Regions from separate parts of the Pseudoalteromonas sp. SIMBA_162 genome, predicted to be linked through region 2. Evidence: riboswitches for the same ligand, from Rfam matches in the RefSeq annotation. Region 2 holds a riboswitch; the other holds the start of a gene.
What was found. Region 2 has a riboswitch for cobalamin ahead of R0J88_RS03600 (TonB-dependent receptor domain-containing protein). Riboswitches for the same ligand answer to the same signal wherever they lie in the genome.

Region 1 (4,175 bases), on a different contig from region 2:
GTGGTTCAATCGTCTTACTATATAAACCTTTTAAAACAATGCCATGTTGTTCTAGTATACTGGCTTCTAATAAGGTGAAATTTCCGCTGCGGCTAAAACCACGTGGAAAATTTTGATCATCATAAAATTGACGTTGGCTAACAAATGCTTGGCGTAGTAGTGAAATGTTAATGCTCATAGCTATATCCTCATACCCTATTAATTAGTTGGAGTATGATGCAAGTTTGGCAATTTTTTAAACAAGTTATTTTTATCGTGAGGATAAAAAAGTGGATATCGATTTATTAAAAACATTTGTTGAAGTAGTGCGCACGCGTCATTTCGGTAAAGCCGCAGAGAACCTCTATATAACGCAGTCGGCGGTCAGTTTTCGTATTCGTCAATTAGAGCAAGGGCTTGGTGTTAATTTATTTATTCGCCAGCGTAATAATATTCAATTAACAGCGCCTGGTGAACGGTTGTTGCCTCATGCGCAAATGATCATAACTGGTATGCAGCGCGCCAAAGTAGATGTAGCCCTTGCTGATAATATGCATAAACAAATTAGCTTGGCAGGGACGCCTAATATTTGGGATGCCTTTTTGCAGTTTGGTATTACTAATATTGTGTCGGCTATGCCGGGAGTCTCTTTGGTTGCTGAAGTTAAAGCCCAGCAAGAAAGCACGCGATTATTGCTTGAGCGCACGCTTGATTTAGCCATTTTATTTGATCCACCAAAAGTAGATGAGTTAGTTGTTGAGCGTATTTGTGAACTGCCTATTATTCCTGTAAGTGGGTATGACACTGCAACAAACGAAAACTTTTTTGATAATCAGTACGTGTATGTTGACTGGGGAACGACATTTTCACTTTGGCATGCACGCCAGTTTAACGGTAAAACCCCTCCTTACTTTAGAACAAGTACCGGACGAATTGCGTTAGATTTAATACTACAATGTGGTGGTAGCGCATTTATTCCACATGTTTTGGTTGAGCAACATTTAGAAAATGGTGAATTATTTCATGTAAAAAATGTAGAAAATACGTCAAGAGATATATTTGTAGCCTACCATAGAGATAACGAACAAAAGGAACTGATAGAAACACTCATAAATTTACTACCTACTATTAAGGCACATGCTTAGTAATTGGATTTTAAGTGGGTACATATTTGTATGATTGATGTTCATGTCCTTTTGATTTCATAAATAATGCAGTTTTATTAACTTTAAAAGTCAAAAATATTTCATTTGTAATATTTCTGTCATTTAGTGGTGACAAACTGCAGTCGTTTTAAAAATTAGTCTTTTGTGATTATCGAGGAAATAACATGAAATTTGTAAAATCGAGCTTATGTGTCGCTTTGCTAAGTGGTTTATCTTTTAATGTACTTGCTGACGTTGATGTTTACGGTAAAGCAAATGTGACTGTTCAGTCTACAGATGACGGCGAAGGGTCGTTCACTGAAATTAAAAGTAATGCATCTCGTTTTGGCCTTAAAGGTTCAGAAAAAATTACCGATGGCTTAGAAGCAGTTTATAAGTTTGAGTTTCAAGTTGATGTAACAGATGCAGACTCAAAAGGCGACGACGATAATATTTCTGCGCGTAACCAATATGTTGGTGTTAAAGGCTCGTTTGGTCAGGTTGTAGTGGGTCGTAACGACACGGCGTTTAAACAAGCGCAAGGTAAACTCGATTTATTTAATGACCTTGAAGGCGATATTAAAAACGTATTCAAGGGTGAAAACCGTTTAGGTGATTCAATTACATATACTTCTAACTCATACGAAGGTTTTAAAGTACTTGCTACTTTTATTGCTGAGGATGATGTAGATGCTGATAACGGTTACTCAATGGCAGTAACTTACGGTGATTCAGCACTTAAAAAGAGTGCGGTATATGCCTCAATTGCAGCTGACAGCGAAGTAAATGGTTACGATGTTGTACGTGCGTCAATCCAAGGTAAAGTTGAAGACTTTAAACTCGGTGCTATGTACCAAACTCAAGAAAAAGTAGACGGTTCAGCTGAAGGTGACGGTTACTTATTAAATGCAGCATACAGCATGGGTAAAAATACGTTCAAAGTTCAGTACCAAGCAATGGACTTTGACGATAGTGATGATAAAACAGCTATTTCAGTGGGTGTTGATCACAAGCTTAACAAGAACATTAAAGTATTTGGCTTTTACTCAAGCTTTGATATGGACAACAACGTAGACCAAGATTACTTAGGTTTAGGTATGGAATATAAGTTTTAACGACGAGTTAAAACACTCCCTTTTTAACCGCGCTGTAATTAGCGCGGTTTTTTTTGCTTTAAATTATTTACTTACCCGCCCATAATAGAGCTTCATTTGGAATGAGGTGCAATTCCTCAACTGTTCCCGCAACTGTAATTAGCGCTATGCTTTAAGTCAGATACAAATCAATTTTTAATGAGCGGGCCTACTCATGCTAATTTTAATGTACTCCTTTTTGGTGGTTGCATTACAAGTGGGTACTCGTGTCTAGGACAGAGTATTGCAAACTAAAGCACCATTATTAAACGTTCAAAATCTCTCGTGGGGAATAGCAAATAAACCTATTCTCAAACACATTAATGTGCAAATACCCGAAGGTAAATTTGTGGGCTTAATTGGCCCTAATGGTGCAGGTAAGTCGAGTTTACTGCGTTGTTTATATCGTTTTAATAAGCCTAATGAAGGGGTTATAGAGTTTAATAACCATGATATTTGGCAGCTTAAAAGTGATGAATATGCAAAGTGCGTTGCTGTTGTTTTACAAGAGGCGCCATCGCATTTTAATTTGTCGTTATTTGATGTTGTGGCTCTTGGCCTAACGCCTCATAAATCGTTATTTAGTTCAACATCGCAAAGCGAAAAACAACAAATCACTCTAGCTATAAAAACGGTAGGGCTTGAGCTGCATACAAATCAAAATTTTGAATCGCTCTCTGGGGGCGAAAAGCAGCGGGCACTCATTGCACGTGCTATTGTTCAGCAACCTCAGCTGTTAATTATGGATGAGCCCACTAGCCACCTTGATGTTAAATATCAAATACAGGTTATGGAGCTGGCAAAGTCTCTTGGTGTTACAGTATTTGCTTCGTTTCATGATCTTAATTTGGCTAGCGCTATGTGTGATGAGCTTGTCGTCATTAAAAATGGAGAAATAACGCATACCGGCTCTCCTGCAGAGGTACTGACTGAGCACATGCTTGATGATGTGTTTGGTGTATGCGCTCAGGTTAGTAACCATCCTCAAGAATCTCAATTGGGTAAAGTTACGCCTCATATTACCTACTTTTATGGTTACAAATAATATGTTAGCAATGCATGTACGCCATTCAGTTGCACTGATTATCTGTATTACTATTGCCTTAGTGAGTTTATTTTTAGCATTGAGCTTTGGTGCTGCAGATACCTCAATACAGGATGTATTTAACAGTTTTATTTATTTAAATGATGCTTCATTCACCAGCCGTATTATTTTTGAATTAAGAATGCCCCGTACATTATTGGCGTTTTTAGCCGGTGCCGGGTTAGCTATCGCTGGGCTAATTTTACAAACCGTGACACGTAACCCACTAGCAGATCCTTACTTATTCGGTATATCGTCAGGTGCTTCGTTTGGTGTAGTTGTACTTATGGCATTTGTGGGAATTAGCGCGGGTTTTATGCTTTCGGCCGCAGCCTTGCTTGGTAGCTTATTAGCAATGAGCTTACTTATATTAATTGCCACAAGGCAGCAGGGCGGGCAAGTTGAGTCTATGTTACTTGCTGGTGTTGCACTCTCGTTTTTATTTAGTGCATTTACGAGTTTGTTGCTTTATTGGAGCGAGCCGCAAGCCGTTGCAGCTATTTTATTTTGGACCTTAGGAAGTTTTGCTCGTGCGCAGTGGGCAACGCTTTGGATACCCTTTTTAGTGATTACACTGTGCACCTGCGTAATGATTAGTTTTAGGCGCCAGCTTAATGCCATGTTATTAGGGGACGAAAGTGCCATAACCCTTGGTGTTAAAGTGCATCGATTTAGGGTGCTGATGCTAATTTTAAGCTCCTTAATAACCGCTGTGCTGGTGGCAATGTGTGGCGGTATTGGTTTTGTTGGATTAATGGTGCCACATATTGTGCGCTTTTTTATTTCACAAGGCACCGTAGCAGGGCTATTAATAACAAGCTTAGCAGGAGGCAC
Region 2 (4,175 bases):
GCTCGGGTTATACCGGTGGCAATACTGACAATCCAACATACAAATCAGTATGCAGTGGTACAACGGGCCATGCCGAAGTAGTAAAAGTTGAATTTGATAGCACTATTGTAAGCTTTGAAACATTGCTCGCTATGTTTTTTACACTGCACGATGCTACGCAATTAAATCGCCAAGGTAACGATATTGGCACACAATACCGAAGTGTTGTTTATTACCATAATGACGAACAACTTGCGCTTACTAACACTATGATTGAACAGCTACAAACCCATGTTAGTGAGCCTATTGTTACCGAAGTCAGCCCGGTGACAACTTACTACCCTGCTGAGCACTATCATCAAGATTACTACAACGAAAACCCACAACAGGGTTATTGCAGTATGTTAATCGCACCAAAATTACATAAGTTTGAAACCGTATTTAAAGAGTTTTTAGCTGAGTAAAAACACAAAAAAGCCCGGTAAAACCGGGCTTTTTATTTAGATTATTTAAAACTGGTAATCTATGCCAGCAAAAAAGCGGCGCTCTGGCGTGTTGTAGTAATACACCTGCCCTGTTGTAAAGTCAGCGTTAGAATCAACTGCGTTGTATTCCTTATCGAATACGTTTTCTATACGAAGCGACACCGTAATTTCATCATTTACTTGGTAATTGCCTGCTAAATTCCAAAGCGTATACGAGCCCAATTGCGAAACCGCTCCTGCTCGCTCACCGCGATATTGCATTGCAAGGCTTGTATCAAATGCACCAAACTGTTTTGCAAGCTCCCAATTAAAGGTTCGTTTGGCAACGTTTCTAAGCGCTTCGCCTGTTTCTTTATCTTCGGCACTTAGGTAAGCAAAATTCACATTACTATCAAAACCCAAAATTTGATTGGCTAAACTAAATTCAACACCTTCATATTGGGCCTCATTAATATTGGTGAGTGCAAAATTAGCGTCATAATCAATTTTATCTTCAATTTCATTTCTAAAAATAGCGACATCGACACGTACAGTATCAAAGTCGACGTTTAAGCCAAGCTCACGATTCACTGACATTTCAGGTTGAAGATTAGCATTGCCGTAAAGTGGAAAATATAAATCATTAAAGGTAGGTGCTTTAAAGCCCGTGCTTTGGCTTATTCTAAATGTAGCGTTTTCGGATAAGTGATAGCCAGCTGCCGCTGTGTACGTTGTTTCATGACCAAATTGCTCATCGTCATCTTGACGAACGGTTAAATTAGCAAGCAACTCGTCCGCATCGTAATATGCGCCAACAAATACCGCTAATACATCACGTTCCTCTACTTCAAACATGGTTGAGCTTTGTGATACGTCATCATTGTACCAATTAATACCACCACTAATGTTTAACGTGTCGTTTAAGCGGTATTGACCGTTATAGTCAATTTGTGATCGCTTAGTAACAAAGGTACTTGTTGTTGGCCCTTGAGAAAAATCAACATAACGGTTGTCTGAATCATCCGTTGCAAATGCTATATCAAGGCTGTGAGTTTGATTTTTATAGTCTTTATTCCAACCAGCCGAAAGCTGGTAATTTTTAAAACCCCCTCGCTCAATCGTACTATCGGCAGGACTAAAGCGGCTGTCGTAATCAGCAAAGCCTTCGCTGTATTGCCCTAGTAACTTAAAGTTACCGAAATGTGTGTCGGTATAGTTTACTTTAAAGCCAAGGTTTTTGTTTTCAAAACCGTCTTCATCGGGAGCAACACCTTGGAGTACATCAAAGTTGTCTGTTTTTTCAAATCCTGCATTAAAAGCCGTTGTTACATCGCCTGCTTTTACAGAGCCAGCAATCTGGTAGTCTTGGTACGCGTCAGATCCAAACGTAGCGCTAACCGAAAGGTTATCTGACTCCCGAGTAATAATATTAATAACACCTGCTAACGCATCAGAGCCATAAATAGCAGCACGTGAACCTTTAATTATTTCTATGCGTTCAATACTGTTTAATGGCACATTACTTAATGCTTTTTGACCAAGCGTTGCCGAACCAGTGCGTACACCGTCTATTAAAATGAGCGTATCACCTGACCCTGTACCTCGCAATGAAACACCGGCATTTTGGCCAAAACCGCCGTTAGGGTTAACCTGAAACCCAACTTGAGTGGTTAGTAGCGTTGGTAAGTCGCGAACATTACTGGTTTCAATGTCATTACGAGTTATAACATTTACACTCGCTAATACATTAGTAATTGATTGTTCAAACTTATTAGCGGTTACCGTAATGGTTTCGATTGATTGCTCTGCAGCAGATACAGATAGTGACAGCGCAGCAGTAATTGCAACGCCAAGAGTTGTTTTTTTTAACATGAAGTTCCCCTTCTTTGCCCACCGCAAAGAACTAAGTAAGATTACATCAAGGCCGGTCTCCGGACTCAGTAAATACATAGCTTTATGTATTACTTTACCGTTGCGGGGGCAGTGTTGGGATTGTAGTCATCATGAAAACGCACCAACTTCCCGATTATCTTATTAAAAAAATCAAACCATTGAAAAGATTAATAAGCACCTTGAAAATAGGCCGCTATTGTGAGGAGTTTAATAAAAAATGTCAACGGACGTCTATACAGCTAAAAAGCGAATCAATTAAAAACAAAAACTATGTAGCGTTTATAAAAAAAGCCAAATAACCTGCGCGGCTATTTGGCTTTTTATTTATAAAGCGCCCAAAAAGGCTTTTATAATTAATCGCGGAAGTTTTTAAACTGAAATGGCTGACCTAAATCGGCAGTACGCACCACTTGCATAGCAGCTTGTAAGTCATCACGCTTTTTACCCGTTACGCGTACTTCCTCGCCTTGAATAGCCGCTTGCACTTTTACTTTAGAATCTTTAATGGCTTTTACTACTTTTTTAGCCACATCTTTTTCAATACCTTGCTTTAGCGCAACGTTACGAAATACATTTTTACCTGCACGGCTAATATCTTGCAACTCTAAGCTCGCTACATCCATACCACGCTTAGAAACTTTACCCGCTAAAATATCAAACAATTGCATAACCTGTGAATCAGCTTCAGCTTTAAGTTTAATTGTTTTGTCGTTTAGCTCAATAGATGCATCAACACCTCTAAAGTCAAAGCGAGTCTCAAGTTCACGGTTTGCGTTATCAACCGCATTTTGTGCTTCGTTCATTTCTACTTCAGATACAATATCAAATGAAGGCATTGGTTTTCTCCTAACTATTCAATCTTAATTTTTATGACGCAATTATAACGCTAAAACTATAAATCTTTACATTTTTCTGCATCTTGTTCAGGTGCGATACTCATTTAGTTTGATATACTCAAGTTTCTTTTTTAAGCGACTCTAGGATTTTACGTGACAAGGCGTGTTTACCAAGCTGTTTTTTTGCTCAGCATCGTGGCGTTTACTTTTTTATTTGCCAAAGAAATAAAAGGCGCAGCTAACCTATTTCCACACATTGATAAAGTAGCCCATTTTGGGATTTTTTTTGTGCTTGCCATTATTATGGATAAAGCGTTTAAGCTTCCCTTATACGCACAAATTTTGTTATTGGCCGGTTACGGCGCATCAATTGAAATAATGCAAGACGCACTCCCCTACAGGCAGGCCTCTATTGGCGATTTTATAGCTGATTTTGCTGGTGCTGCTAGTTACTTTTTACTAAGAGTTATTTTTACACCTCGAAAAAAGAATCCCTATGACTAATATTTTAATTGTAGGCGATGGCGCTATTGGCTTGTTACTAAGCCACTTTTTAAGTCACAAAAATAATGTTCATGTTTTAACACGCAAACCAACCTGCAATACGCGTTTTTATAGCCGTAAAAATGCCCCGTCACATAACATTAATGCACGCTTTATTAATTTAAGCGATCTGGCGCAACAACCTAATTATGATGTTGTTATTTTTACAGTTAAAGCTTTTCAGGTCCAAGATGCGTTTTCACAAATAAAACCTTATCTTGCTGCAAATTCAATATTAGTCGTTTCTCATAATGGAATGGGAAATATTGAAGAGCTTATTCCTCAGCTGAACACTCAGCAAGCACTATACTTTTTAACCACCAGCATGGCCGGATTTAAGTCTACCCAGTACATAGTGCAACATACCGGTGAAGGGCAAAGCGTGATTGGTGGCTGTAATAAACTTGCAGCTAAAAATCCACAATTTATATCACCACTACTTCAAGCAATTCCTAATTTA

Region 1: it holds a riboswitch for cobalamin, as region 2 does, so the genes downstream of both, R0J88_RS09650 (ABC transporter ATP-binding protein) here and R0J88_RS03600 (TonB-dependent receptor domain-containing protein) in region 2, are expected to answer to the same signal.

What each region holds. Positions count from the first base shown of each region.
Region 1 covers NZ_JAWJBQ010000010.1:115,214-119,388, forward strand. Annotated here, with positions in the region: gene R0J88_RS09635 (DUF413 domain-containing protein) at 1-178, opposite strand, end outside; gene R0J88_RS09640 (LysR family transcriptional regulator) at 270-1,124, shown strand; gene R0J88_RS09645 (porin) at 1,310-2,239, shown strand; cobalamin riboswitch at 2,287-2,426, shown strand; gene R0J88_RS09650 (ABC transporter ATP-binding protein) at 2,502-3,302, shown strand; gene R0J88_RS09655 (FecCD family ABC transporter permease) at 3,304-4,175, shown strand, end outside.
Region 2 covers NZ_JAWJBQ010000003.1:177,383-181,557, forward strand. Annotated here, with positions in the region: gene msrA (peptide-methionine (S)-S-oxide reductase MsrA) at 1-443, shown strand, start outside; gene R0J88_RS03600 (TonB-dependent receptor domain-containing protein) at 489-2,315, opposite strand; cobalamin riboswitch at 2,348-2,511, opposite strand; gene R0J88_RS03605 (YajQ family cyclic di-GMP-binding protein) at 2,690-3,172, opposite strand; gene R0J88_RS03610 (VanZ family protein) at 3,326-3,676, shown strand; gene R0J88_RS03615 (ketopantoate reductase family protein) at 3,669-4,175, shown strand, end outside.